DNA from 3 places in the Bittarella sp. HCP28S3_D9 genome. Region 2 is predicted to be linked to each of the others. Evidence: predicted binding sites of a transcription regulator. Region 2 holds the regulator's gene; each other region holds the start of a gene.
The links. The regulator Rex, encoded in region 2, represses fermentation and respiration genes when NADH is low (regulators of the CRP and FNR family bind a similar motif). The targets are predictions, from matches to a motif close to ATTGTTAANNNNTTAACAAT.

Region 1 (9,772 bases), on a different contig from region 2:
GGGAGGGGGAGAAGCAGAAGAGAAAGGCAAAAGGGGCGCAAAAAAGAGAGCCGGCCCGGGCGCTGCCCGGGAACCGGCTCTCTGGTGGGTCCTATCCTGTTGGCGGGCGTTTGCCCGGATGGGGTCTACTGGCCCTCTTCCCCTTCAAAGAGGTCGATGGGGGACTCGGCCTTGAACTTGTTGACGGCGGCGGTGGCCTTGTTGATGGGCTGCAGGGTGCCGGGGCCGGCGACACAGCCGCCGACACAGGCCATCCCCTCCATCAGGTAGCCCTCGCGCTTGCCGGCCTTGGCGATGGCCAGCATCTTTTTGCAGTTGGCCAGGCCCTCGGCCCGGTCCATCTTGACCTCCACCTCGGGGTAGAGTTTGTGCACCCCGCTGGCGATGGCCCCGGCGACCCCGCCGGAGACGGCGTAGCCCCGCCCCTCGGGGGCGGCGTCGGCGAAGGGCTCGCCCTCGATCTCGCCGAAGTCCACGTCCTTGGCGGCGAACATCCCCATCAGCTCTTCAAAGGTGATGACGTAGTCCACGTCGCTGCGGATGGTGCGGCGCATGGCCTCCAGCTTTTTGGCGGAGCAGGGGCCGATGAAGGCCACCTTGTGGTCCGGGTGGGTCTTTTTGACGTGGCGGGCGGTTTCCACCATGGGGGTGTAGGCCTGGGACAGGTACTGGGAGATCTCGGGGAACTCGTTTTTGGCCATGACCGACCAGGCCGGGCAGCAGGAGGTGGCCAGGAACCGGGCCTCCCCGGTGGCCACGTGCTTGGCGTAGTGGTGCACCTCTTCCACGGTGCCCCGGTCGGCGCCCCAGCCCACCTCCACCACGTCGGCAAAGCCGATGAGTTTGAGGGCGGCCTTCACCTTGTCGGGGGTGGCGGCCGGACCGAACTGGCCCACAAAGGAGGGGGCCACCTCGGCCACCACCGGCACCCCCTCTTTGAGGGCGGTGGCCAGCTGGAAGAGCTGGGACTTGTCGGTGATGGCGCCGAAGGGGCAGGAGACGATGCACTGGCCGCAGGCCACGCACTTGTCGTAGTCGATCTTGGCGCGGCCCAGGTGGTCGCTGCCGATGGCCTTTACCCCGCAGGCGGCGGCGCAGGGGCGGTCGTACTTGACGATGGCGCTGTACGGGCAGACCTCTTTGCAGCGGCCGCACTTGAGGCACTTGTCCTGGTCGATGACCGTCCCCTCGGCGGTGAACTGGATGGCCGACACCGGGCAGACCGACACGCAGGGGTGGGCCAGGCAGTGGCGGCAGTTGTCGGTGACCATGTAGGAGGTCTCAGGGCAGGCGTTGCAGGCAAAGGGGATGACGTTGATCAGCGGCAGCTCGTAGGCCTGGTTGATGAGCATGTCGTCGCTGAGGCCCTTGGAGATGGGGGCGTTGTCGTTGATGTCGCGCAGGGGCAGGCCCATGGCCAGCCGCAGCCGCTCGCCGACGATGGCCCGCTCTTTGAAGACGCTGTCGCGGTATTGGGGAATTTCGCCCGAGATGATCTTGTAGGGCAGCTCCTCTACCTTTTCATGGCTCCACCCCTCAAAGGCGAGCCGGGCGATCTCGGTAAAGATCTGGCGGCGAATTTTGGTGACGGGTGTGTAAACTCCTCTCACGTTGCAATCACTTCCTCACAATCGATAAAATGCGTGTCATGACCTCTTCATTGGTGGCCTTTTCGATCTGCTGGCCGTCCACAAAGACCACCGGACAGACCTGGCTGTGGTCGTGCTCGGTGTGGCAGACCTGGGTCTCCACCTCGATTTTTACCCCGTGGCGCATCTCGTACTTGAGCTTTTTCAGGCTCTCCACCGACTCAATGATGTCCATGGCGCCATTCATGATGCACTGGGTGCAAACGCAGACGACCACACGGATGGATTTCATCGTTTTCACCTTTGTTCACTCCTGCTCTTATTTGGTTTGCGGGTTGGGCGGCTTGATACCGAATTAACAATCTAACCTATTATACACTGGCCATACCGCCATTTCAATAGCATTTATCGACAGTTTTTCCACCCGATTTTGGCAGGAACGCGGCCTTTTCCCGCCCTGCGCAATCGTGTATAATAGATAAAATAGAGAAGTCATGCCCTCCCCCCTGCCCGGCGGGGCGGCGGGGCCGGCAGTTTGACGCGAGGAGGCGCAGAGAGACGATGGTTACAGTGACAGTCTGTGTGGGCAGTTCCTGCCACATGAAGGGCTCCTACCAGGTCATCAAGACCTTTCAGGAGATCATCAAGGAGCGGGGGCTGGAGGACAAGGTGGCCCTCAAGGCCTCGTTTTGCATGGGGCGCTGTTTGGACGGCATCTCCATGCAGGTGGACGACGAGCCCATCTCCCATGTGGGGTTTGCCAACGCCAGCGACATTTTTTACCAGTACGTACTGCCCAAGGTAGAGGAGGAATAAAACGGTGAGCAGCATCATCAAACTCAACGAGGGAAACTGCCAAAACTGCTACAAGTGCATCCGGCACTGCCCCATCAAGGCCATCTCCTTTTCGGGCGGGAAGGTGCAGATCATCGAGGACGAGTGCGTCCTCTGCGGCACCTGCGTGGACGTCTGCCCGCAAAACGCCCGCTTCACCACCGACCACCGGCCCAAGGTGCTGGAGCTGCTGAAGGGGCCCGACCCGGTCTACGTGACCCTGGCCCCCTCTTACAAGAGCTACTTCACCGACCTCACCTTTGAGCAGCTCTCGGCCGCCCTCAAGGCCGTGGGCTTTGCCGGGGTGGAGGAGACCGCCGTGGGCGCCTACGAGACCTCCCGCGCCTACGCCCAGCTGATGGCCGCCGGCGAGATGGAGAACATCATCGCCACGGCCTGCCCCTCGGTGGTGATGATGGTCGAGCGCCACTACCCGGCCATCGCCCAGTGGCTGGCCCCGGTCTACTCCCCCATGATGGCCCACGCCAAGATGATGAAGGCGAAATACGGCCAGAACATCCACGTGGTCTTCATCGGCCCCTGCCTGGCCAAGAAGGAGGAGGCCATGGACCCCCTGGCCGGGGGGGACGTGGACTACGCCCTGAGCTTCAACGCCCTGCGCGCCCTCATCGAGGGGGCCCCCCAGGGGGAGGCCGACGGGGAGGCGGTGGGCACCGCCCACCCGGTCAGCCGCCTCTACCCCAAGCCCAGCGGCATCCTCAAGAGCATCGAGCCGGAGAGCTACGGCCACTACCGCAAGGTCTGCGTCGACGGGGTGGAAAACTGCATGGAGCTCTTCTCCTGGCTGGAGAGCGAGCGCCCCACCGGCCTCTTCATCGAGGCCAACATGTGCGCCGGGGCCTGCCTGGGCGGCCCGGTGATGCGCCGGGCGGGGATCTCCAGCTTCCGCGGGCGGATGGAGATCGACGACCAGCCCAAGCCCCGGGACGCCCGGCCCGCCCCCTCGGCCGCCTGTGAACTGGATCACCTGCGGCTCTTCCGGGGGGCCCCCAAAGCCGAGCCCATCCCTACCGAGGAGGAGATCCGCGCCATCCTCGCCCAGATCGGCAAGACCAGTCCCGAGCAGGAGCTCAACTGCGGCGGCTGCGGCTACGAGACCTGCCGGGACAAGGCCATTGCCGTCTACCGGGGGAAGGCCGACGTCAACATGTGCCTGCCCTACCTGCGGGAGAAGGCGGAGAACATCTCCTCCACTGTCATTCAGCACTCCCCCAACGGCACCATCGCCCTGACCGAGGAGCTGGAGGTGCTGGACCTGAACCCCGCCGCCGAGGAGATGATGGGGCTGCGCCGGGAGAGCGCCGTCGGCCAGATCATCCCCGAGTTTTTCGGCGACGACACCTTTGACCGCGCCAGGGAGAGCGGCCGCCCGGCCATGAAGAACGAAGTGGTGGTGGGCGAGGGCGTCAGCGTGGAGGAGACGGTGATCTACATCCGCGAGAACCGGATGTTCATCGTCTTCATGAAGGACATGACCGCCGAGAACGAGAACAAGAAAAAGCTGGAGGCCCTGCGGATGCACACCGTGGACACCGCCCAGAAGGTCATTGACAAGCAGATGCGGGTGGCCCAGGAGATCGCCTCCCTGCTGGGGGAGACCACCGCCGAGACCAAGGTGGCCCTCACCAGCCTGAAAAAGAGCATGGAACAGGGGGAGGACGGTGCCCTATGAAATTCTTTGCCGACGCCGCCTATGAGAGCATCAACCACTACGGCGAGGAGCTGTGCGGCGACAAGGTGGAGTTCATCCGCGACCAGGGGGGCGGCTTCTACGCCGTGCTGGCCGACGGATTGGGCAGCGGGGTCAAGGCCAACATCCTCTCCACCCTCACCAGCAAGATCATCGCCACCATGATGGCCGAGGGGGCCAAGCTCACCGAGTGCGTCGAGACCATCGCCTCCACCCTGCCCAAGTGCTCTGAGCGGGGGCTGGCCTACTCCACCTTCACCATCGTCAAGGTCAAGCCCGACGGCTGGATCTACACCGCCGAGTTTGACAACCCCCTCATCATCTACTTTCGCGACGGCAAGTTGATGGAGCTGGAGCGGGAGGTGGTGGAGATCGACGGGAAGATCATCTACACCTCCTCCTTTCAGGCCCAGGTGGACGACATGCTGGTGATGTTTTCCGACGGGGTGGTCCACGCCGGGGTCGGCTCCCTGCTGGATCTGGGCTGGCAGTACGACAACATCGTCAAGTACGCCGAGGAGGCCATGGAGAAGGACATCTCCCCCCGGGTGATGGCCAAGAAGATGGTCTCCACCGTCAACACCCTGTACATGAACAAGCCGGGGGACGACTCCACCGTCTGCGCCATCCGCTTTCGGGAGGGGCGGGCGGTCACCGTGATGGTGGGCCCCCCCGCCAAGAAGGAGCTGGACGCCACGGTGGTCAACCGGCTGATGTACTCCAAGGGGCTGAAGGTGGTCTGCGGCGGCACCACCTCGCAGATCGTCAGCCGGGTCACCGGGCGGGAGCTGAAGGTACTGCTGGACTACGACAACCCGGCCCTGCCGCCCACCGCCCTCCTCCCCGGGGTCGACCTGGTGACCGAGGGGGTGCTCACCCTGCGCAAGGCGCTGGAGAACATCCGCGAACTCAACGAGACCGGGGGGGAGCACGAGCTGATCAACTACAAGAAAAAAGACGGCGCCACCAAGCTGACGAGGGTGCTGATGGAGGAGTCCACCGAGGTGCACTTTCTGGTGGGGCAGGCCCTCAACGAGGCGCACCAGAACCCGGGGATGCCCGTCTCCCTGGGGCTGAAATTCAGCCTGATCGGCGAGCTGGCGGAGGAGCTCCGCAAGACCGGCAAGCGGGTCACCATCGAGTATTTTTGACCGCCGAGATGGGGGGCGGCAGGGGCGATCGGGCCTCTGCCGCCCCCCTTTTTTGGTGGCTTTTGCGCCCAAGATCCCCGGTTTTGCCGGGGGAGTCGGATGCGGGGCCTCCCGAGAGAAGGGGGGCCGAGGGGACAAACAGGAGGGGACCCTTTGGGCGACAGATGGCGCGAGATGGCGCCCTAAACGGCTGGTCCGCTGGCGGTGGGGCAAGTGCGATGAAGGGGTCGACGCCCCTTGGGGGGATGCGCCGGCGCTGCTCTTTTGGGGGCCGGTGCGGGCCGCCCCTCCCACGGCGGTTGCGCCGGTCTGGTCGGCGGGAGCTGGAAAAGGATAGCAATCTGACAAAGTACATTGACAGACACAGTACTGTGCTGTATGATGGGGACAGGAGGTGAGCTTGTGGGCGAGAACAAATTGACATCCGACCTGCTGCGGGGCCACACCGACACCGTGATTTTGCGGCTCCTCACCGAGGGCGACCGCTACGGCTACGAGATGATCAAGCAGATCGGCGAGCGGTCAGGCGGACAGTACCAGCTCAAAGAGGCCACCCTGTACTCCAGCCTCCGCCGGTTGGAGGCGGACGGCGACATCACCTGGTACTGGGGGGACGAGAGCCGCGGCGGGCGCCGCAAATACTTTCAAATCACCGAGAAGGGCAGGGAGACCTATGCCCGCAACAAGGGCAATTGGGAATACGCCAAGCGCGTTTTGGAAAACCTGCTTTAAAGAGAAAAGGAGAGTGGCGATATGAAGGAAAAAATCAGCGCCTATATAGACGGTCTCTTCGCCCCCTACACCGGGGCGGAGAGCGCCCAGGAGCTCAAGAGCGACCTCCTGGCCGATTTGGACGAGCGATTTGACGAGCTGGTGGCCCAGGGCAAGGACGAGGCCACCGCCCTGGTCGAGACCCTCGACAGCATCGGCGACATCGAGGAGACCCTGGGCGAGATGGCCGCGCTCACCGGCGCCCTGCGGCGGCAGGTGCTGAACCACTTCAGCGCCAGCTCGCTGCGGGACAGCGACTTTTCCGGGCTCGCCCTGCGCGGGGGGAAGTTTGACAGCAGCGACCTCAAGGGGGCTGATTTTTCGGGGGCCGACCTGACCGGCGGCTCCTTTAAGGCCAGCAGCCTGCGGGGGGCCAACTTCGACCGGGCCGACCTCACCGACTGCAACTTCACCGTCCTCGATTTGCGGGAGGCCAGCTTCCGCGGGGCTGTGTTGGTGCGCACCCGCTTTGACAAGTCCGACCTGGGCGGGACGCGGTTTGGGCAGACCCGGCTGGTGGACTGCAGCTTCTCGATGTCCGACCTGCGCGGGGCCGAGTGGGACGGCTGTGTGGTCGAGGGGGGCGACTTTCAGGGCGCCGGCCTGCGGGGGCTCTCCTTTGAGGGGGTCACCTTCCGCGGGGTTTCGCTGGGCCGGGCGGATCTGAAGCGAACCTCCTTCCGGGGGGCGGTCTTGCAAAGCGTCTCCTTTCAGCCGCCCTTTGCCCTGACCAACAAGTACTACACCGCCATCAAGACCATCTGTTTTGACGGCGCGCAGATGGACAAATTGACCTACAACTCCCTGCGGGGGGTGGGGGCAAACCTGACCGGGGCCATCTGCCTGTAAAGGGCGGCGGGCCGTTGCCCGCTCCCCGTTGGGGCCGCGCGCGGGGCGGACTGCCCCCGTGGACTGGAAGGCGTTTGCAGGCGAGGGAGACGGCCTTGCCGAGGGTTGGAGGGCCGGGACCGCCGGGGGACTGCCGCCCTGTGGACGGGCGTCCGGCTGCCCTTGCCGGGGGCGGCCTTTCCAGCGGTTGAACGGGCGGCGCGGGTGGGGTGTTTGACGGCAAAATTGCCGGTTCGCCTGCGGCGGCCGCTTTTTTGTGCGGGCGCGGAGTGGGGGAGGTCGTCCCCGCTCTCTGTGTGCGGGGTGCGCTCGAATTTCACTCCCTGCGGCTGCCGAAAGGGCGGGGTGAAACGGCCCGTTGCGGGAGAAGGCGGAGTGCGACCCGTCCAGGCGCGGTCGACTGGGGGCGGCGGCCCGAGTGGACGGAAGGGCGGCCTGCTGCCGCCTGCAAGAGGGCGGGGACAGAGGTCCCCCCCCCCCCCCCCTTGCGGCCGCGCGACTTGTGCAGCCGTACGGCCCCAACCGACATCTGGGGGTGGGCCGGTGTTCGCTCCCCGGTGGGGCTGCGCGCGGGGCGGAGCGGCTCCAGCCTGGGGCTGCCGGTAGGGGGCAGGTCGCCCCTGCCGGCGGCGGTGGGGAGGTACACGGCAAAAAAAGAGAGCGGGCGCACCCATGCAGGGCGGCGTCCGCTCTCCTCTCTTTTGTCTTCCCGTCTATTTCTTACTGGGCGGCATCCCCGCTGGGGACGCCCTCAAACTCGTCCTGGATGGCGGCTTCGATCTCCTCGAAGGTGGTGCCGAGGGCGGTGGCCAGCTCTTCACAGAGCAGTTCCTCCGCCCGCTTTTGGTACTGTAAGTCCACCTTGCCCGGCTTTTTGCCCTGGGCGAGGGTCTCCTCGCTCTTGGAGCGGATGGAGTAGATCAGCCGCGCCAAGTCCTCGCAGTCGTGGGACTCGAAGAAGCTGTGGTAGTGCTCGGCCAGGGTGCGCTGGTCCCGGTCGGCACAGGGCTCCGCCCGCAGCTGGGGCAGTTTTGCCAACAGGGCCAGCCCCTCCTCCCGGGTGATGATGGGCCGCATGAAGGCCCCGGCATCCACCGGGATGAAGATGGTGCCCGTGCCCCGCACAGGGGAGAGCTCGTAGTAGAGCCGCTCCTTGTCGGACACGGGGATGCCGACCGGCGGGCCCACCTTCTCCACCCGGCAGACGCCGGTGTTCTCGTAAACAACGTACTCCCCAATTTGAAACATGGTCTCTCCTTTTCTCCGAACGGGCCAGGCGAGCCCCCTTCGGGCTGCGCCAAAGCGCGCCCCCCGGCAGCCGGACTGTCGCCCAGGCCGAAACGGCGCGCTTTCCCAACTCTATTTTACCACGTTTCAGCCGCCGATGGTAGCGAAAAAGTGCACATTCTCTGCGGCGGCCCAAAAACAGGGGAAAACGCCTATTCCCCTTCGGGAAAGGAGAGGGTCACCGGGCCGGTGGAGCGGTTGCCCGCCCGGTCGGAGACGGCGAGGGTGTAGCGGCCGCCGGGGGCGGAAAAGACCACCTCGCCCGCCGCCTCGTCCACCCGGAGGAGGGCGAAGGAGGCGCCCCCCTCGCCGGTGAGGGCGGCACTGGACCAGTCCACCCCCGCCCCCTCGTCCGCCAGGGAAAAGACGGCCCGGCCCCCCTCCATCCGGGTGGAGAGGAGGCGGGGGCCCGCCCGGTCGACGGCTTGAACGGAGACCTCCCGCCGGGCCTCCTTTGTCCCGGTGCGGGCGAGGGCGGTGTAGAGGCCGTTTTCTTCCGCCAGGGCCAGGTAGCTGCCATCGGGCTGGCGGCGCGCCGGGGTGGAGCGTCCGTCCGGCCCCACCAGGACCACCTGGTCGGGGGTCGCCCCGGCCACCGAGATGGTGACGGGGCAGGGCTGGGCGCGCCAGCCGGAAGCGGCCGTCGCCCGGGTGATGGTCGGGCCGCCGCTGCGCCCCAGGGCAAAGGCCGCGCCCCCCAGGGCGAGGGCGAGGAGGGCCGCCAGGGGAAGGGGGAGCGCACGCCCCCTTTTGGGGGGCTGCGGGGTGGGGGAGGGGAGTTTTTGCACCGCCCGGCCCACCGCCGGCCCCACCAGGAGGGCGGGGAGGCCCAGCAGCTGCCGCAGCCGCCCCCGCGCCCGGTTGAGGAGCCTCTGGGCGGTGGAGGGGGAGCAGTCCATCGCCTGGGCGATCTCCGCCACGGTGCGGCGCTGGTAGTAGTGCAGCAAGACCGCCTCCCGCTGGCGGGGGTCCAGCTCCTCCAGGGCGGAGAGGAGGGCGCGCACCTCCTCCCTTTCGATGGCGGCCTCCTCGGGCAGGTGGCGGGCGTCGTCGTCGGGCAGGGCGGCCAACGGCTGGGTTTCCGGCGGGGCGGCGTCCAGGGGCACCTGCTTTTGGCGCTGGGCCAGCCGCAGGCAGACCCGGTAGGCCGTGCGGTTGAGATAGGCCACCAGGGCCTTGGGGCTGTCGATCTGCCCCATGTGGCGGTAGAGGGTGAGGTAGGTCTCCTGCACCGCGTCCTCCGCCAGCCCGGCGTCGTGCAGCATGGCGTAGGCCTGTTTCCACTGGATGTCGGCGGTGGCCCGGTAGAGCTGGTCGAAGGCGCGCTCGTCCCCCTCCCGCGCGCGCACCAGGAGCTCCCCCAGCTGCCGGTGGTTGAGTGTGGACATCTGCCTCGCCCCCTTTCGTCAAATTTCGCCATTCATTGTAGCACAGATTTCGGCGGGGCGGGGAAGAAATGTTTGCCAGAAAAAATAATTTCAAAAAGTTTGCAAATGGGTGACAGTGGGGCCGATTTTGCCGCCTCCTATGAGTAAAGAAATCCGTCTGCCGGTCCCCCGGCGGCGGGAAAGGGAGCGAGA
Region 2 (9,772 bases):
GCGGCAGATGCTGTCCTCCACCTCGCCGGGGGCGGCCATCATCAGGTCGGCCAGCTCGTCGATGATGATGACGATGCGGTAGAGGGGCTTCTCCCCCCGGCTCTCGCAGAGCTTGTTGTAGCCGCCCAGGTCGCGGACGTTGTTGGCCGCAAAGAGCTTGTAGCGGTTGAGCATCTCGGTCACCGCCCACCCCAGGGCGCCGGCGGCCTTGTGGGGGTCGGTGACCACCGGGACCAGCAGGTGGGGGATGCCGTTGTAGACCCCCAGCTCCACCACCTTGGGGTCGACCATCAGCAGCCGCACCTCCTCGGGGGAGGACTTGTAGAGCAAACTCAGGATGATGGAGTTGATGCAGACGGACTTGCCCGAACCGGTGGCGCCGGCAATCAACACGTGGGGCATCTTGCCGATGTCGGCCACCTTGACGTTGCCGGCGATGTCCTTGCCCAGGGCCACCGAGAGGGCGCTGCCCGCATCCCGGAAGGCCGGGGAGTCCAGCATCTCCCGGATGCCCACCACACTGGTGTTCTTGTTGGGCACCTCAATGCCCACCGCCGCCTTGTTGGGGATGGGCGCCTCGATGCGGACGCCGGAGGCCGCCAGGTTGAGGGCGATGTCGTCGGCCAAGTTGGTGATCTTGCTGATCTTGACCCCGGCGTTGGGCTGCAATTCGTACCGGGTCACCGCCGGGCCCCGGCTGATGTTGATGATTTTTGTCTGCACCCCAAAGCTCTTGAGGGTGTCCACCAACCGCTCCCCGTTTTGCTTGAGTTCGCGGGAGATGTCCCGGTTGTTTTCAGCGGGGGGCGGATTGAGCAGCCCCACCGAGGGGTAGTTGTAGGCGGGGGCCTCCTCCTCTTCCTCCTCGGGGGCGGCGAAGGGCTCTCCCTCCTCCCCCTCCCCTTCGGAAGCGGGCGCTTTTTCCTCCCCGCCGGGGACGACGGCCGAGGCGGGCTTGATGTCGGGGGCGGTAAAGGTGAAGATCTCGGCGGGGTCCAGCTCCTCCTTTTGGGGGGCGGGGGCGCCGCCGTTTACGATTTTTTGCACCAGGGCGTCCAGGGCGTCCTCGTCCTCCTGGCGGCGGGCGGGGTCGGGCAGGGGCAGGGCCTCCTCCGGCTCCTGCGGGGGAAGGGCGGGGGCCGCCTTCTCCTTTTTGCGCCGGGGGGCGGGGCGCTCCTCGTCGGGCCCCAGGGGAATGTCGATGGGGCGGGGGCCGCCGATGTCCACATCGATGTTGGCCGCGCCCCGCTGCATCCGCTCGGCCACCATCTCCTTGGCCTGGCGGACCGGCTTCTGCACGCTCTGGTGCAGGTCCAACAGGGTCTTGCCGCTGATGAACATCAAAATGACAAAGGCGGCGATCCCCATGGTGAGAACGGCGCCGGTCTTGCCGAACAGGGACAGCAGCGGCCAGCCCAGCAGGCAGAAGGCGAGGCCGCCGCCCCGCTTGGCCGCCCCCATGGCGTAGAGGTTGAGAAATTTGTCAAAGAAGTTGTTGCCCAGCAGTTCGGGGGCAAAGAGGAGCTGGATGGCCCCGCAGAGAAAGGCCAGAAAGAGGGCCCCCAGCAGCATGGGTTTGACGATCGAGCGCTTTTTGAGCGCCGAGGAGCCGGATATGTAGACCACCAAAGGCCCCACCAGGTAGGCCGCCAATCCAAAGAGGCCAAAGAGGAACTTGTGCAGGGCGTTCCAGACATTCAGCCCGCTCACCAGGGCCAAAAAGGTCAGCAGCAGCCCCACCGCAAAGGCGATGACCGCCGCCATCTGCTGGCGAAAGAGTTTGTTTTTCTGGGCGGCGCCCGACTTGGGGGCCGCCCGCTTTCCGGTTGTGCGCTTCGTTGCCATGAAAACTCCTCAAATCAAGCCCCTGCCCTGCGCTGGCGCAGAGGGGGCAAATCGTTTGCTATTCGGGCCCCGCACAAAAAAGCGGGGGCCTGTCCCACCCAAAGGGGGCCGGCGGCCCTTCAAAAAGCCGTTTTTATGTAGGCCGCTCCCGGCAGGCGGGGGCGGCGGAAAAGGCCGGATCAGCGGTCCGGCGCCAGGGGGGCGCCGGGCTGAAATCCGGGATCCAAAAAGGCGTTGGGGTCGGTGGAGATCAGCCGCTCCACCCGGCCGCCCGACACCTGGCAGAGCTGGCCGCCCGACCGGCAGTACTCCGGCGGCGGGGCGGCGGCTAAAGTCTCCATTATCATACCACAAGGGACCGGGGTGTGTAAAATCATTTGTTCGCCTTCTTCCCTGTTTTTGCGGGGGCGCTCTCCTCTTTTTTCCCCTTTTTGCGGGTGGCCGACTCTTTTTTGCGCTCCTCCCCGCCCTCGGGCGCGTCTTTGCGGCGGGATTCGATCTCCCGGTAGAGGTAGTTCATGGCCTCTTTGAGGCCGCCCAGCTCGTCGATGAGCCCTTCCTGGGTGGCCCGCTCCCCGTCCAGGACCGTCCCCACGTCCATCACCAGTTCGCCGGTGGTCATCATCAACTCCTTGAACCGCTCCTTGCCGATGCGGGAGTTGCCGGCCACAAAATTCAGGATGCGGTCCTGCATCTGCTCGAAGTAGGAAAAGGTCTGGGGCACCCCCAGCACCAGCCCATTCATCCGCACTGGGTGGATGGTCATGGTGGCGCTGGGGGCGATGAAGGAGCGCCCGGCGGCCACCGCCAGCGGCACCCCGATGGAGTGGCCGCCGCCCAGCACCAGGGAGGCGGTGGGCTTTTCCATCCCGGCAATCAATTCGGCGATGGCGAGGCCCGCCTCCACATCGCCCCCCACGGTGTTGAGGATGACGATGAGCCCATCGATGTCGTCGCGTTCCTCAATGGCCACCAGCTGGGGGATGACGTGTTCGTATTTGGTGGTCTTGTTCTGGGGTGGCAGGATGAAGTGCCCCTCGATCTGGCCGATGATGGTCAGGCAGTGGATGGTGTAGCTGCCCTTTTGCACCGTCACCGAACCCATGTTCAGGATCTGCACCTGTTCCTGTTGTGCCTGGGCGGCGTCCTGGGTCTCCTGCGCCTCCTCTGCCGGCTCCTCCCCACTCACCAAAGATTGCTGTTTTTTGTTTTTCTCGCTCAAAAATGCCTCCGCCTTTCTGACTTTATGCAATTTTTTCACCCGCCAGCTGGGCGGTCCTATCCGTAAAGTCGGTATTCTCACTTGTTTTTATCTATTTTCTCCCGCTTTGCTGGGGATATGTGTTTTTCGATATTTTTGCAGGATTTCATTTTCATAAATTCATTTTGTAATCGTTAACCAATTGACAATACAGGGGGTAAGGGATTATACTTGTACATGATTTCTTATTTATAGAGTACATAGGGGAACAGACAGAAAGGACGATGCTTGTGGGACAGAATCTCGCGGAAAAGATCATCTCCGCCCATCTGCTGTCAGGCGACATGGCGCCCGGCAGCGAGATCGGCCTGAAAATCGACCAGACCCTCACCCAAGACGCCACCGGGACCATGGCCTATTTGGAATTCGAGGCCATCGGCATCCCCCGGGTCAAGACCGAAAAATCGGTCGCCTACATCGACCACAACACCCTGCAGTCGGGCTTTGAAAACGCCGACGACCACAAATACACCCAGACCGTGGCCAAAAAGATCGGGGTGGACTTCTCCCGCCCCGGCAACGGCATCTGCCACCAGGTGCACCTGGAGCGCTACGGCGTGCCGGGCAAGACCCTCATCGGCTCGGACAGCCACACCCCCACCGGCGGCGGCATCGGCATGCTGGCCATCGGCGCCGGCGGGCTGGACGTGGCGGTGGCCATGGGCGGCGGGGCCTACTACATCCCCATGCCCCGGGTCATCAAGGTGGAACTCACCGGGGCCCTGCGGTCCTGCGTCTCCGCCAAGGACATCATCCTCGCCGTTTTGCGGGAGCTGTCGGTCAAGGGCGGCGTCGGCGCGGTAATCGAGTACGCCGGCGAGGGGGTCGCCACCCTCAGCGTGCCCGAGCGGGCCACCATCACCAACATGGGCGCCGAGCTGGGGGCCACCACCTCCATCTTCCCCTCCGACGAGATCACCCGCCAGTTTTTGGCCGCCCAGGGCCGCGAGGGGGATTTCACCCCCCTCGCCCCCGACGCCGACGCCCGCTACGACCGGGTGCTCACCATCGACCTGGGGGCGCTGGAGCCCCTGGCCGCCTGCCCCCACAGCCCCGACAACGTCAAGCCGGTCGGGGCGCTGGGCGGCATCCCGGTAGACCAGGTCTGCATCGGCTCCTGCACCAACTCCTCCCTCTACGACATGCTCAAGGTAGCCCGCATCCTCAAGGGGAAGACGGTGCACCCCAACGTCAGCCTCACCATCTCCCCGGGGTCCAAGCAGGTCTTCACCATGCTGGCGGAAAACGGCGCCCTGGCCGACATGATCGCCGCCGGCGCCCGGGTGCTGGAATGCGCCTGCGGCCCCTGCATCGGGATGGGCCAATCCCCCAAGTCGGGCGGGGTCTCCCTGCGCACCTTCAACCGCAACTTTGAGGGGCGCAGCGGCACCGCCGACGCCCAGGTCTACCTGGTCAGCCCCGAGACGGCCGCCTGGTCGGCCCTACAGGGGGTCATCAGCGACCCTACCGAAATCGGCGACCTGGGGGGGATCGAGATGCCCGCCCGCTTTTTGGTCAACGACAACCTGTTGGTCGCCCCCGCCGCCCCCGAAGAGGCCGGCGCGGTGGAGGTGGTGCGCGGCCCCAACATCAAGCCCTACCCCAAGACCGAACCCCTCTGCGACCACCTGAAAAAAGAGGTGGTGCTGAAGGTGGGGGACAACATCACCACCGACCACATCATGCCCGCCGGGGCCAAGGTCCTCCCCTACCGCTCCAACGTCCCCAAAATCAGCGAGTTCTGCTTCACCGCCTGCGACCCCGACTTCCCCGCCCGCTGCAAGGAAAAACAGGGCGGCATCATCGTCGGCGGCCAGAACTACGGCCAGGGTTCCTCCCGCGAGCACGCCGCCCTCGCCCCCCTCTACCTGGGCGTCAAGGCGGTCATCGCCCAGAGCTTTGCCCGCATCCACAAGGCAAACCTGGTCAACGCCGGCATCCTCCCCCTGGAGTTTGCCGACGCGGCGGACTACGAGGCCCTCTCCCTCGGCGACGAGCTGGAGATCGTCGGGCTGATCGACGCCCTGAAAGAGGGCGGCCGACTCACCGTCAAAAACAACACCCGCGGCACCCAGTTTGCGGTGCGGGCGGAGCTGTCCGAGCGGCAGGTGGAGATGCTCCTCTGCGGCGGGCTGCTGGACTACACCAAAAAAATGAGCGAAAGGCAGGCAATGAGATGATGGAAGAAAAAATGGTCTCCGCAACCGAACAGTTTGCCAAGGTCTTACAGGGCCAGTTGGAGCGCATCCAGCGGATGAAGGAGCAGGGCGACTTTGTCGATTACAGCGGTCTCGACCAGATCGTGATCGGCGTCTGCGGCGGCGACGGCATTGGTCCCCGCATCACCCACGAGGCCCAGCGGGTCATCTCCTACCTGCTGCAAGACCAGGTGAAGGCCGGCCGGGTGGTCTTTAAAGAGATCGACGGGCTGACCATCGAGAACCGGGTGGCCCAGAACAAGGCCATCCCCGACGACGTGCTGGCCGAACTCAAGGCCTGCCACGTCATCCTCAAGGGGCCCACCACCACCCCCCGCAAGGGCGACCCCTGGCCCAACATCGAAAGCGCCAACGTGGCCATGCGCAAAGAGCTCGACCTCTTTGCCAACGTCCGCCCGGTGAAGGTGCCCGAACAGGGCATCGACTGGACCTTCTTCCGCGAAAACACCGAGGGCGCCTACACCCTGGGCTCGCTGGGGGTCAATGTGGACGAGGACCTGGCGGTGGACTTCACCGTCACCACCACCCAGGGCACCGAGCGCATCGCCCGGCTGGCCTACGACTACGCCCGCAAAAACGGCAAGGGCCGGGTCTCCATCGTCACCAAGGCAAATGTCATCAAGACCACCGACGGCAAGTTTTTGGAGATCTGCCAGAAGGTGGCCCAGGAGTACCCTGAGATCGCCACCGACGACTGGTACATCGACATCATGACCGCCAAGCTGGTGGACGAAAAGCGCCGCCGCGACTTCCGGGTCTTCGTCCTCCCCAACCTCTACGGCGACATCATCACCGACGAGGCGGCCGAGTTCCAGGGCGGCGTCGGCACCGCCGGCAGCGCCAACCTGGGCAAGCGCTACGCCATGTTCGAGGCCATTCACGGCTCCGCCCCCCGGATGGTGAAGGAGGGGCGGGACATCTACGCCGACCCCTGTTCCATGCTGCGGGCCGCCGTCCTGCTGCTCTCCCACATCGGCTACCAGGCCGAGGCGGACAAGTTGGAGCGGGCGCTGGACATCTGCATGTTTGAAGAGAAGAAGATGCACTGCACCGGCCGCGATACCGGCTGCACCTGCGAAGAATTCGGCAACTACGTGATGGACACCATCCAGTCGCTGTAAAAACGGGGTGTTTTTGTGAAAAAGAACGGCGTTTCCCTGTCTGTCATCCGGCGGCTCCCCCGCTACTACCGCTTCCTGGGGGACCTGCTGCAAAACGGGGTGGGGCGCATCTCCTCCAAGGAGCTGTCCCAGAAGATGAACCTCACCGCCTCGCAGATCCGCCAGGACCTCAACTGTTTTGGGGGCTTCGGCCAGCAGGGCTACGGCTACAACATCGAACAGCTCCACCGGGAAATCGGGCGGATCATCGGCGTGGACACCATGCACGACACCATCCTCATCGGCGCGGGCAACCTGGGCAGCGCCATCGCCGCCCATATGAACTTTGAGAAGCGGGGCTTTCGCCTGGCGGGGATCTTCGACTCCGACCCCCAGAAGACCGGCGAGATCATCGCCGGCCTGCCGGTGCGCTCCACCGGCGAGCTGGAGACCTTCTGCCGGGAAAACCACCCCACCATCGCCATCCTCTGTATCCCCAAGACGGCGGCCCCCAAGGTGGCCCCCCAACTGGTGGATCTGGGCATCACCGGGTTTTGGAACTTCAGCCACTACGACCTGCGGGTCGACCACAGCGACGTGGTGGTGGAAAACGTCCACCTGGGGGACAGCCTGCTGACCCTCTGCTACCAGGTGACCCACAACAGGCCGGAGGAGGACGAGGGGGAAAAGTAAGCCCCTTCCCTCCCCCGCCGGCAGGGCGCAAAAAAACAGGTGCGAACGGATCCGCACCTGTTTTTTCTTTGCCGTCAGTCGATGGCGGTGTCCAGCGCCAGCAAAATCATGTCCTTGAGGTTTTTCTCCTTGTCCTCTGCCGAAACGCCCTTGGCCCCCGGCTTGAAGGAGGTCTCGACGATGGACATGACGGTGAGGGCCTTGGCCCCGTAGCGGGCGGCCACGGTGTAAAGGCCCGCCCCCTCCATCTCCGAGGCGATGACCCCGTAGTCGGCCCAGACCTTCTTGTACTCCTCCTTGTTGTCGATGTAGAGGTGGTCGTTGCAGATGGTGTTGCCCACGTAGACCGGCAGTCCCCTCTCCCGGGCGATGTGGTAGCACTTGTCCAGCAGCTCAAAGTCGGCGCAGGGGGCGTAGTGGCCGGGGAAGATGTGGTCGTTGAGGGCGGAGGTGGTGCTGGTCGCCTGGGAGAGGACCAGATCCAGGGCCTTCAGCTTCTCGGAATAGGCGCCGGCGGTCCCCAGGCGGATCATCTTTTTGCAGCCGTAGTCCCGGGCCAGCTCGGTCGCGTAGATGAGGATGGAGGGGATCCCCATGCCGGTGCCCATGACCGACACCCGCTGCCCCTTGTAGGTGCCGGTATAGCCGTACATCCCCCGGATCTCGTTGAAGCAGACGGCGTCCTCCAAATAGGTCTCGGCAATGTGCTTGGCCCGCATCGGGTCCCCGGGGAGGAGGATGTTGGGGGCGATCTCCCCCGCCTTTGCGGCAATGTGCATGCTCATGTCAACAGACAACCCCTTTCGGCTGCGCCTCACGGCGCTTTTTTCCATGATACCGTTCTTTTTTGCCGGTGGCAATCCGCCTTGCCGTGATTTGGCGTTCCCGTGCATTTTCGCCGGGAAATTTGTGTATATTCCCCTCCTCCCTCTGCCGTCGCGGCAGAAAAGGGGCCACCCTCTCCTTTCCCCTTGTATCTAAGAGGCAAAAATGCTAAAATATAGCAAATATACAAAAAAATATTATTCGCTTTTTCAAACGACCAGGAGGTGCCGTCATGCTGGAAAAGGTCAACCTAAAAAAGATCATGATGAAGGAGGAGTACAAGGCCATTGCGGGGCAGCTCAAGCCCCGCCTCTCCGCCTTGCAACAGCAGATGAAGGAGGCCAAGGTGCCGGTCATCATCCTCTTTGAGGGGTGGAGCGCCGCCGGCAAGGGCAGCAAGATTTCCGACGTCATCCTCAACCTGGACCCCCGGGGCTTCAAGGTCTACTCCACCGTCGACCCGGACGAGACCGAGGCCCGCCACCCCTTCCTCTGGCGGTTCTGGCAGAAAATCCCCATCGCCGGGGAGTTCTCCATCTTCGACCGCAGCTGGTACCAAGAGGTGTCCACTGCCCAGCTGGAAAACGCCCTCCCCAAAAAAGAGCTGACCCGCCGCATCGAGGAGATCAACCACTTCGAGCGCACCCTCACCGACAACGGCTACCTGATCATCAAGTTTTTCCTGCACATCAGCCAGAAGGAGCAGAAAAAGCGGCTCTCCGCCCTGGAGGAGAGCAAGGCCACCCGCTGGCGTGTCACCAAGACCGACTGGAAGAGGAACCGCCGCTACGACGACCTCTACCAGATCTACGACCAGATGTTGGAGCAGACCGACACCCCCTGCGCCCCCTGGCATGTGATCGCCAGCGAGGACCGCAACGTGGCCATGGCGGACATCTACCAGACCCTGGTCAAGGAGATCGGTCGGGCCATCGCCCAGCGGCCGGAGCGGGACGCGCAGGCCGCCGCCTACCAGGGCGGCATCCCCGCCAGCCGCTTTCAATTGGTGGAGACCCCAAAACTCTGCGACATCGACCTCAACCGCACCCTGGAGCCCACCACCTATAAAGAAGAATTGAAGAAGTGCCAAGCCAAGCTGAAAAAGCTGCACGGGCTCCTCTACAAGGAGCAGATCCCGGTCATCGTCGCCTACGAGGGGTGGGACGCGGCCGGCAAGGGGGGCAACATCAAGCGGGTGGCCGCCGCCCTCGACCCCCGCGGGTACGAGGTGGTCCCCATCGCCGCCCCCTCCAAGGAGGAGCTGGGCCGCCACTTCCTCTGGCGGTTCTGGACCCGGCTGCCCAAGCGGGGGCACATCACCATCTTTGACCGCACCTGGTACGGGCGGGTGATGGTGGAGCGGGTCGAGGGCTTCTGCACCCCCGCCGACTGGGCCCGGGCCTACGACGAGATCAACGAGTTTGAAAAGGAGCTCACCGACTGGGGCGCCGTCATCGTCAAGTTCTGGCTGCAAATCGACAAGGACGAGCAGCTGCGCCGGTTCGAGGACCGGCAGAACACCCCCGAAAAGCGCTGGAAGATCACCGACGAGGACTGGCGCAACCGGGAGAAGTGGGACCAGCACGAAGCGGCGGTCAACGACATGTTGCAGTTCACCTCCACCGATTTTGCCCCCTGGACGGTGGTGGAGTCAAACGACAAGAAGTTCGCCCGCATCAAGGCCCTGCAGACCCTCATCGCCGCCATTGAAAACCGGCTGAAATAGCGCAAAAAAGCGCGCCGTCCCCGGCAGAACAGCCGGTGCGGCGCGCGCTCTTTTTTCTCTTACCGCTCCCCCAGGGGGCGTCGGCCCATCTCCTCCGCCTGCG
Region 3 (9,772 bases), on a different contig from region 2:
GCCGGTGACCAGCATCTTCTCCCGGTAAAAGCGGTAGAACTCCTCCGGGTGGGCGGCGAAGAACCCGGCGCTGAGGATGGTCTCGGGGGGCCAGTCATAGTGCTGGCGGTAGAGGCCGTCCTCGCTGCGAAAATCGGGGATGCCGCTCTCGGTCGAGACCCCCGCTCCCCCAAAAAAGACGATGTTGTCACAGCTGTCGACCCAGCGGCGCAGCCGCTCGACCCCGTCTCTCTCATTGTGCTCGCTCATCCGATCCCCTCCCATGGCGTTTTCCCCATTATACCCCGGCGAGACGGTTTGCACAATCGCCCTGCGCCGATTGCGCGGGGACAGAAAGGGGGGTATACTACTTCTATGTGAGGGCCGGGGCGAATAGACAGCCCCGGCAGAGGGAGGTTTTTTTGTGGGACAGTTGGTGGAACACACCTTTTTGCCGGTCTGGTCACCCGAGAGCGAGGTGCTGATCCTGGGGACCATCCCCTCGCCCAAATCGAGGGAAAACAGCTTTTACTACGGCCACCCCCAAAATCGCTTTTGGCGGGTGGTGGCCGGGGTGCTGGGGGAGCCCGTCCCCAAGGGGAACGCGGCGAAGGAGCAGCTCTGCCTGCGCCGGCACATCGCCCTCTGGGACGTGCTGGCCGCCTGCGAGATAGAAGGGGCGGCGGACGCCACCATCCGCCGCCCCCGGGCCAACGACATCGCCGGACTGCTCCAAAAGACCCGGGTGCGCACCGTCTTCACCACCGGGGCCAAGGCGCACGCCCTCTACCAGCGCCACTGCCTGCCCCAGACCGGGGTGGAGGACATCCCCCTCCCCTCCACCAGTCCTGCCAACGCCCGCTTCACCCTGGAGCGGCTGATCGCCGCCTACCGCCCCTTGAGAGAAGCGCTGGAGGGCTGACCGGCGCGGGCCTTTTCGCCTTAGCAAAAAAAGAGGGCCGGGTGTCATGTCACCCGCCCCTCTCCCTCGCCCGTCTCTCGGCAGTGTAGCTACCGCATCATGGTGGAGATTTCCCCCACCACGTTGCCCATGGTCTTCATGGCGCGACCGGCCGTTTTTTTCAGCTGCCGCTTGTTGGTGTGCATCAGCTCGGTGCCAACGGTGGCCGCCACGGCGCCCAGCGCCATACCGATGGCCACGTTGCGGGCGGTGTGTCCGCTGTGTTTCATAGAAAATGCCTCCCCACGTTCCTTCATTTGTACCTGCGGCCCCGCGCCGGCGGAGCCGGCCGAGGTCGAGATACAACTAGTATTGCCCACCCCTTTTGTGATATACTGGCTGTGTATGAAAGAGTCTCGCCGCCCGTCAAGGGCAGGTAAATTTTGGAACAAAAGGAAGGAGGCGCCCTATGGAACACCTGGTTTCCCCGCCCAAGCGGGTGCTGGCCATTCACGATTTGTCGGGGTTTGGGCGCTGTTCTCTGACCGCCATCACCCCGGTGCTCTCGGTGATGGGGGTACAGGTCTGCCCGGTGCCGACCGCCATCCTCTCGACCCACACAGGGGGGCTGGGGGACCCGGTCATCACCGACCTGACCGACTCCCTGCTGCCGGCCCTGCGCCACTACCAGTCCCTGGGGCTGGACTTCGACTGCATCTACTCGGGCTTTCTGGGGGACAGCCGCCAGATCGAGTGCTGCAAGGCCTTTTTTGACGCCTACCCCAAGGCGCTCAAGGTGGTGGACCCGGTGATGGGGGACCACCAAAAGCCCTACCGCACCTGCACCCCGCCGCTGCGGGCCAAGATGAAGAGTTTGGCCCGGGCGGGGGACGTGATCACCCCCAACGCCACCGAGGCGGCCATGCTGCTGGGGATGGACTTTACCCGGCCGGTCCGCTTCACCCCCCTCAGCGCCAAGAAGTGGCTGCGCACCCTCTGCGCCCAGGGGGCGGGCCGGGCGGTGATCACCAGCGCCGAGATGGACGGCGGCCGCTACAACCTGCTCTTTGACGGGGAGACTTTTTTCCGCATCCGCGGGCGGTATGCCTCCGGCTCCTACCCGGGCACCGGCGACATCTTCACCGCCGTGCTCACCGGCGGGCTGCTGGCGGGGCAGAGCCTGGCCGAGGCCGCCCAGCGGGCCACCCAGTTTGTGGAGGAGGCCATCTCCCTCACCGCCGCCGCGGGCACCGACCCCCGGCACGGGGTGCTGGTGGAAGCCGCCCTCCCCAAGCTGCTGGAGCCGCTGGGCCCCTCTCGGGCCGAACCCTTTTAGCATTCCCGGCCGCGGGGCGGCCAAACCCTATCTCTGCACGAAAAGAAGGAGTAAAAATGAAGCGCAAGAGTTCGATCTACACCGTGACCCTGGTGGGGCTGATGGGGGCCATGTGCTTTGTGGCCACCTTTTTGCACATCGACATCCCCACCCCGCTGGGCAAGACCATGATCCACCTGGGCAACGTGATGTGCCTGCTGTCGGGGATGATCCTCGGCCCCCTGAAGGGCGGCCTCTCGGCCGGCTTGGGCTCGGCGGTCTACGACCTGTTCGACCCGGCCTACATCGCCGAGTCGCCCATCACCTTTTTGATGAAATTCGCCATGGGCGCCACCTGCGGCGCCATCGCCAAGCGGGGCGGCAAGGGCAGCCGCGCCGCCGGGGCCGTTGTCGGCGCCGGGCTGTACGTGGTCCTCTACACCGTCAAAAATATCCTCATGGGGACCCTGCTCCAGGGCAAGATGCTCGACTCAGTGCTGGTGGCCGCGGGGACCAAGGCCCTCACCTCGGGGGTCAACGCGATCATCGCGGTGGTGGTCTCGCTGCTGCTCTACTCGCTGCTGGAGCCCATCCTCAAAAAGGCCGGCATCTTTGAACGGCTGGGGAAGACGGGCGACTGATTTGCCGAGAGGAGAGGAGGGCCGGCCATGGCTGAGCTGAACATCGTGCTGGTGGAACCGCAGATCCCACAAAACACCGGAAACATCGCCCGCACCTGCGCGGCGACCAACGCCCGGCTCCACCTGGTGGGGCCGCTGGGCTTTCAGATCGACGACAAAAAACTCAAGCGGGCAGGGTTGGACTATTGGCATCTGCTGGACATCCGCCACTACGACGGCTGGGCGGACTTCGCCGCCCAGAACGAGGGCCCCTTTTACTACTTCACCACCAAGGGGCAGGCCGTCCACAGCGACGTGGCCTACCCGGACGGCTGCTACCTGGTCTTTGGCCGGGAGGACGCCGGGCTGCCCGAAGAGCTGCTCTTCGCCCACCCCGACACCTGCGTCCGGCTGCCGATGCTGGCGGCGGCGCGGAGCCTGAACCTGTCAAACACGGTGGCCATCGGGGTGTACGAAGTCCTGCGCCAGTGGGGCTATCCCACCCTGCACTCGCAGGGAAAGCTGACCCGCTACAACTGGGAGGACGCCCGCTAGGCCCCCTCCTCACCACAAGAACCGATTGCGAAAGGTTGTGCCAAATGGAAAAACTGCTGATCCTCACCGACACCGCTTGCGACATCCCCCAGGAGACTGCCGAGGAGCTGGGCATCCGCATCCTCCCCATCCCCCTCGAGGTGGACGGGATGGGGTATTTGGAGGGAGTGGACTTCACCAAGGAGGAGTTCTACGGCGTGCTCGACCGCTGCGTCAAGATCCCCACCACCAGCCACATCCCCGCCCACCAGTTTTTGGAAGAGTACGAGCGGGCCGCCCAGGAGGGGTACACCCACGTGATCCACGTGACCATCAACTCCAAGGGCTCGAACATGTACCAGGCGGCCCTGCAGGCCAAGGCCATGTTCAAAGAGGAGCCCGACGCGCCGCAGATGAAGATCAAGGTCATCGACTCCAAGACCTACTCCCTGGGCTACGGCTTCCCGGTGACCGAGGCGGCGCGGATGGTGCAAAAAGGGGTGGGCTACGCCGCGGTGCGGGACTACCTGTTGGACTGGTTTGACACCGCCGAGGTCTACTTTTCGGTCTACACCCTCCAATTTGCCAAAAAGTCGGGGCGCATCAGCTGCGCGGCCGCCTTTGTGGGCGAGCTGCTGGGGCTGCGGCCCATCCTCCAGATCTCCCAGGGGGAGATGAACATCGTGGAGAAGGTGCGGGGGGACGCCAACATCATCCCCGGCCTCTGCCGCTGGGCCGAGAAGCGGATGGCCGAGCGCAGCCCCTTTGTGGTCATCAGCGGGGAGCTGGACGCCCCCGGGGACGAGCTGACCGAGCAGTTGGAGAAGAAATTCCGCTACAGCTGCTCCGGCCGCTACAAGGCCGGGGCCAGCATCGCCATCAACGCGGGGCCCAAGGTGGTAGGAGTGCTGGTCAAGGGCGCCAAAAAGCGGTGAGTCCGGGCTCCCGGGATCCCCGAAAAAAGCCCCTCTTTCGAGGGGAAAACCGCCTTGAAAAGCCCACTGATATCGTGTAAAATAGAAAAGGACCAGCCTGCCCCGGCGGGCAGCCCTGTATCTCGGTTTGTTTTTTTATTCACAATAAAAAGAAAAGACGAAAGGGTGGCAAACACATGACCTCTCTGAACAAAAAGACCATTGAAGACATCGATGTAGCCGGCAAGAAGGTTCTCGCCCGCTGCGACTTCAACGTTCCCCTGAAAGACGGCGTCATCACCAATGACAAGCGGATCGTCGCCGCGCTCCCCACCATCAAATACCTGGTGGACCAGGGCGCCAAGGTGATCCTCTGCTCCCATCTGGGCCGTCCCAAAGAGGGCTGGGAGCCCGAGTTCTCCCTGGCCCCGGTGGCCGCCCGCCTCAGCGAGCTGCTGGGCAAAGAGGTCAAGATGGCCAAAGACGTCATCGGCGACGACGCCAAGAAACTGGCCTCCGAGCTGAAAGACGGCGACGTGATGCTGCTTGAAAACGTGCGCTACCACAAAGAGGAGAAGAAGAACGACCCCGCCTTCGCCAAAGAGCTGGCCTCTCTGGCCGACGTCTACGTCAACGACGCCTTCGGCGCGGCCCACCGGGCCCACGCCTCCACCGCCGGCGTGGCCGAGTACCTGCCCGCCGTCTGCGGCTACCTGATCCAGAAGGAGATCAACTTCATGGGCGGCGCCCTGGAGAACCCCAAGCGCCCGCTGGTCGCCATCCTGGGCGGCGCCAAGGTCTCTGACAAGATTGGCGTCATCAACAACCTCCTCGAAAAGGTCGACACCCTGATCGTGGGCGGCGGCATGGCCTACACCTTCTTCAAGGCCAAGGGCTTCACCATCGGCGACTCCCTCTGCGAGGACGACAAGGTCGAGCTGGCCAAAGAGATGATGGCCAAAGCCGAGGCCAAGGGCGTCAAGTTCCTGCTGCCCATCGACAACCAGGTGGGCGACCACTTTGCCGAGGACTGCGGCAAGAAGCTGGTGGACTCCGACAACATCCCCGACGGCTGGATGGGCATGGACATCGGCCCCAAGAGCATCGCCCTCTTCTGCGACGCCGTGAAAGACGCCGGCACCGTGATTTGGAACGGGCCCATGGGCGTGTTTGAGTTTGCCCCGTTCGCCGACGGCACCCTGGAGATCGCCAAGGCCGTGGCCGACAGCGGCGCCATCTCCATCATCGGCGGCGGCGACTCGGTGGCGGCTGTCACCAAGTTGGGCTTTGCCGACAAGATGAGCCACATCTCCACCGGCGGCGGCGCCTCCCTCGAGTTCCTGGAGGGCAAAGAGCTGCCGGGCATCGCCTGCCTCAACGACAAATAAATCGACGAGTAGCCCGCCGCTCGCTGCGGCGGGGGAGCACCGCGGCCCAACCGGCCGGCTTGTGCTGTGCGAAGAGATGGCACGAGGGGTTTCCTTCGTGCCATTTTCACAGAGGAAAACCGCCAGAAAGGAATTTGCTGTATGAATAAGAACCTGCGCACCCCGGTCATCGCCGGGAACTGGAAGATGAACAAAAACCGCGCCGAGGCCAAGGCCCTGTTGGAGGAGCTCTGCCCCCTGGTGAAAGGCGCCGACTGCGGCGTGGTGGTCTGCGTGCCCTTCACCGATTTGGAGACCGCCCTGGCCGCCACCGCCGGCACCAACGTCAAGGTGGGCGCCCAGAACTGCCACTTTGAGAAGTCCGGCGCCTTCACCGGCGAAATCGCCGCGGACATGCTCGCCGAGATGGGGGTCGAGTACGTAGTGCTGGGTCACAGCGAGCGCCGCCAGTACTTTGCCGAGACCGACGAGACGGTCAACCTGCGCACCAAGGCCGCCCTGGCCGCCGGGCTAAAGCCCATCGTCTGCGTGGGCGAGCTGCTGGCCCAAAGGGAGCAGGGCATCACCGCCGAGGTGGTGGCGCTGCAGACCAAAATCGCCCTGCAGGGGATCGACGCCGATGGCCTGCGGTCCATCATCATCGCCTACGAGCCGGTCTGGGCCATCGGCACCGGCAAGACCGCCACTGCCGAGCAGGCCGGCGAGGTCTGCGCCGTCATCCGCGCCACCGTGGCCGGGCTCTACGGCGAAGAGGCCGCCAGCCACCTGGTGGTGCAGTACGGCGGCTCGATGAACGCCGGCAACGCCGCTGAATTGCTGGCCCAGCCCGACGTGGACGGCGGCCTGATCGGCGGCGCCTCCCTGAAGGCCGACGCCTTCAGCCAGATCGTGGAGGCCGCCAGCAAATAGATCCCCCACAGGGAAAGCAACAACCCGCGGATTGCGGCCACGCCGACGGCGCGGCCGCAATCCATTGAAAAGGAGCGCAACTATGAAAAAACCTCTGGCCCTCATCATCATGGACGGCTTTGGCATCAACGGCAGCGATTACGGCAACGCCATCAAAGCCGCCAAGACCCCCAACCTGGACAAGATCTTCTCCACTTACCCCACCACCGAGATCGGCGCCTCCGGCATGGACGTGGGCCTGCCGGACGGGCAGATGGGCAACAGCGAGGTGGGACACACCAACATCGGCGCCGGGCGGATCGTCTACCAGGAGCTGACCCGGATCACCAAGTCCATCGCCGACGGCGACTTCTTTGAAAACGAGGCCCTGGTGGGCGCCATGGACAACTGCCTGCAAAAGGGCAGCGCCCTGCACGTGATGGGGCTGCTCTCGGACGGCGGGGTCCACAGCCACAACGAGCACCTCTACGCCATCATCGAGCTGGCCAAGAAGAAGGGCCTCAAAGAGGTCTGGGTCCACTGCTTCATGGACGGGCGGGACGTGCCCCCCTCCTCCGGCGCTGACTACGTGAAGGCCCTGGACGAGAAGCTGCGGGAAATCGGCGTGGGCAAGATCGCCACCATCATGGGCCGCTACTACGCCATGGACCGCGACAACCGCTGGGAGCGGGTGGAGAAGGCCTACCAGGCCATGGTGGACGCCAAAGGGGTCGCTGCCGACGCCCTGGAAGTGATGCCCAACTCCTACAAGGACGAGGTGACCGACGAGTTCGTGGTGCCCGCCGTCTGCACCGGCTACACCGGGATGAACGCCGGCGACTCGGTGATCTTCTTCAACTTCCGCCCCGACCGGGCGCGGGAGATCACCCGCACCCTGGTGGACGAGAAATTTGACGGCTTTGCCCGCGCCAAGGGCTGCTTCCCCCTCTACTACGTCTGCATGACCCAGTACGACGCCACCATGCCCGGGGTCCATGTGGCCTTTAAGCCCCAGTCTCTGGCCAACACCTTTGGCGAGTACATCTCCCAGAAGGGGCTGACCCAGCTGCGGATCGCCGAGACCGAGAAGTACGCCCACGTCACCTTCTTCTTCAACGGTGGAGTGGAAAAGGTCTGTGAAGGGGAGGACCGGGCCCTGATCAACTCGCCCAAGGTCGCCACCTACGACCTGCAGCCCGAGATGAGTGAGCCGGAGGTCACTAAAGAGGCCCTGGCCCGGATCGCCTCGGACAAGTACGACGTGATCATCCTCAACTACGCCAACTGCGACATGGTCGGCCACACCGGTGTCTTCGACGCGGCCGTCAAGGCGGTCGAGGCGGTGGACGACGGCGTGGGCCAGCTGGTGGACGCCATCCTGCAAAAGGGCGGCGCGGTGCTGCTGACTGCCGATCACGGCAATGCCGACAAGCTCTACGACACCGACGGGTCCCCCTTCACCGCCCACACCACCAACCCGGTGCCCTTTGCGGTGATCGGCTGCGGCGACTGCAAGCTGCGGGAGGGCGGCCGCCTGGCGGACATCGCCCCCACCATGTTAAAGATTTTGGAGCTGCCCCAGCCCGAAGAGATGACCGGGGAGAGCATCATTCTGTAAATCCTTTCAAATAAAAAACTGGCCGTCGCCATGGCGACGGCCAGTTTTTTATTTTGGGGAAAGTCCACTCTTAAGCAGACTGCTTTCTCTTTTTCAGCGCCTCTTTGAACTGGGAGAGCAACCCTGTGGTCGTGCGGAACAGATACTGGAACTCGTCTGTCCTATAAAACAAAGCCAGGTTGATAACATTGGGGACGAGCAGACAGATAACTGCATAGACGACTAGGGTCGCAAATCGTCCCATGACAGGCAGGAGGGAGCAAAGGCCCTGTGTCGCCAACAGCGAGCCAAAGGTAATGCCCGCATAGAGCACATATCTCTGATAATAGGTCTTGACACTTTGGAAAAAGACATTTTTGTAGATGATATAGGGATGAGTCCAGAAAGGGATGATGAACATCTCGATGAGGTTTGCCATCAGCACCCCGTTGACCCCAAAGGGCTTGACCAGGATGATACCCATAATGACGTTGATGGCCGCCTCGACCAGGGGCAGGTACTGATCGGGCCGGTAAATCCCCGCACTGGTGCGGACCATCTGCACCGACTGCCGCATTCCCATAATGTAAAAATACAGAGTGAGCAGGGCCAACGTGTCGAGGGGAAAGACGCCGTTCTCCCCGATCCAAAGGCGGACAAAGGGAGTCGCCAGGGTAAAGAAGGAGACGGTGAAGAAGGAGTAGATGAGATAATTCATAAAGTAGAGGGATTTAAAGTTTTTATAGGACTTTTCTGTTGAGGTAGTATTCATCAGGTTGCCAAAGCTGGCGATGATGCCGGTGAACACCTGATCGGAGATGCGAAACAGCCCATTGACAATCATCATGTAGTTGCTGTACAGGCCGCTGGCAAGACTGCCGGCGCCATTGATGATGATCATACTGGAGGTGGAGTTGAGACTGAATCCGCCAATTTTGTGGAAGAGAAGCGCCTTGATGTTTTTGAAAAGCCCTTTGCGCTCTCTCTCATCCATCTCCACTGTGGTCTTGAGGTCGATGTGCGGGTAGTGTTTGCGGTACCAGAGGGCAATGAAGACGTTCTCTAGAGCCGTGCAGGTCACCTTAATGATCAGATAGAGGAAATAGGAGTGAAACAGGGTCAAACTGGTCACTTGAAGGATACAGGAGACCAGCTGGCCCCCTGTGTGCGCCAGGGTGTTGACATAGTTTTTCTGATCGGCAATGAACATGGCCCGCTTGTGAGCGAAGAGATAGGACGCCAGTACGTCAAAAACGTACATCATGAACATGGCGCCCAGCCAGGGCTTCGAGTAGTCCTCGGTCACCAGGAAGGGGACGATAAAGGCGGCGACAAACCCACAGCCCAAAACCACCGAGGCGATGATGCTGTATGCCTTTTTATAAAACTTCAGCAAAACGGCAATCTGGGAATAGTTCTTTTCCGCAATGGGTTTGTACAGCTTGTAGACAATGCCGGTTCCGATCCCCATTTCGACAATGCCCAACATGGAGACGACGTTTAGAAACATCCCCTCAATGCCTGCAATGCTCAATCCCAGCTGGCGGGAAAACACCGCCCGGGTGAGAAATGAGTTGAGCATTAAAAAGACATAGGAAAAGCAACTGACAAGAATATTGACAAATGAATTTTTTGA

Region 1: ACTNAU_RS01470 ((2Fe-2S) ferredoxin domain-containing protein) is a predicted target of Rex. The motif match lies at 1,933-1,952, and genes of this name have one in related genera.
Region 3: ACTNAU_RS02920 (phosphoglycerate kinase) is a predicted target of Rex. The motif match lies at 4,411-4,430, and genes of this name have one in related genera.

Annotation. Positions count from the first base shown of each region.
Region 1 covers NZ_JBQHTP010000002.1:1,748-11,519, reverse strand. The annotation lists gene ACTNAU_RS01480 (4Fe-4S dicluster domain-containing protein) at 126-1,610, opposite strand; gene ACTNAU_RS01475 (hypothetical protein) at 1,618-1,890, opposite strand; gene ACTNAU_RS01470 ((2Fe-2S) ferredoxin domain-containing protein) at 2,151-2,405, shown strand; gene ACTNAU_RS01465 ([Fe-Fe] hydrogenase large subunit C-terminal domain-containing protein) at 2,410-4,116, shown strand; gene ACTNAU_RS01460 (SpoIIE family protein phosphatase) at 4,113-5,285, shown strand; gene ACTNAU_RS01455 (PadR family transcriptional regulator) at 5,688-6,017, shown strand; gene ACTNAU_RS01450 (pentapeptide repeat-containing protein) at 6,039-6,905, shown strand; gene ACTNAU_RS01445 (CarD family transcriptional regulator) at 7,626-8,153, opposite strand; gene ACTNAU_RS01440 (RNA polymerase sigma factor) at 8,345-9,580, opposite strand.
Region 2 covers NZ_JBQHTP010000010.1:57,777-67,548, forward strand. The annotation lists gene ACTNAU_RS07055 (DNA translocase FtsK) at 1-1,845, opposite strand, end outside; gene ACTNAU_RS07060 (YlzJ-like family protein) at 2,025-2,222, opposite strand; gene ACTNAU_RS07065 (ClpP family protease) at 2,219-3,067, opposite strand; gene ACTNAU_RS07070 (aconitate hydratase) at 3,337-5,286, shown strand; gene ACTNAU_RS07075 (isocitrate/isopropylmalate family dehydrogenase) at 5,283-6,446, shown strand; gene ACTNAU_RS07080 (redox-sensing transcriptional repressor Rex) at 6,462-7,118, shown strand; gene deoD (purine-nucleoside phosphorylase) at 7,193-7,903, opposite strand; gene pap (polyphosphate:AMP phosphotransferase) at 8,176-9,669, shown strand; gene ACTNAU_RS07095 (flavodoxin family protein) at 9,729-9,772, opposite strand, start outside.
Region 3 covers NZ_JBQHTP010000003.1:21,250-31,021, forward strand. The annotation lists gene ACTNAU_RS02885 (NAD-dependent protein deacylase) at 1-249, opposite strand, end outside; gene ACTNAU_RS02890 (DNA-deoxyinosine glycosylase) at 404-901, shown strand; gene ACTNAU_RS02895 (hypothetical protein) at 991-1,170, opposite strand; gene ACTNAU_RS02900 (pyridoxamine kinase) at 1,350-2,216, shown strand; gene ACTNAU_RS02905 (ECF transporter S component) at 2,273-2,836, shown strand; gene ACTNAU_RS02910 (tRNA (cytidine(34)-2'-O)-methyltransferase) at 2,864-3,370, shown strand; gene ACTNAU_RS02915 (DegV family protein) at 3,415-4,284, shown strand; gene ACTNAU_RS02920 (phosphoglycerate kinase) at 4,461-5,651, shown strand; gene tpiA (triose-phosphate isomerase) at 5,793-6,560, shown strand; gene gpmI (2,3-bisphosphoglycerate-independent phosphoglycerate mutase) at 6,643-8,157, shown strand; gene ACTNAU_RS02935 (lipopolysaccharide biosynthesis protein) at 8,228-9,718, opposite strand.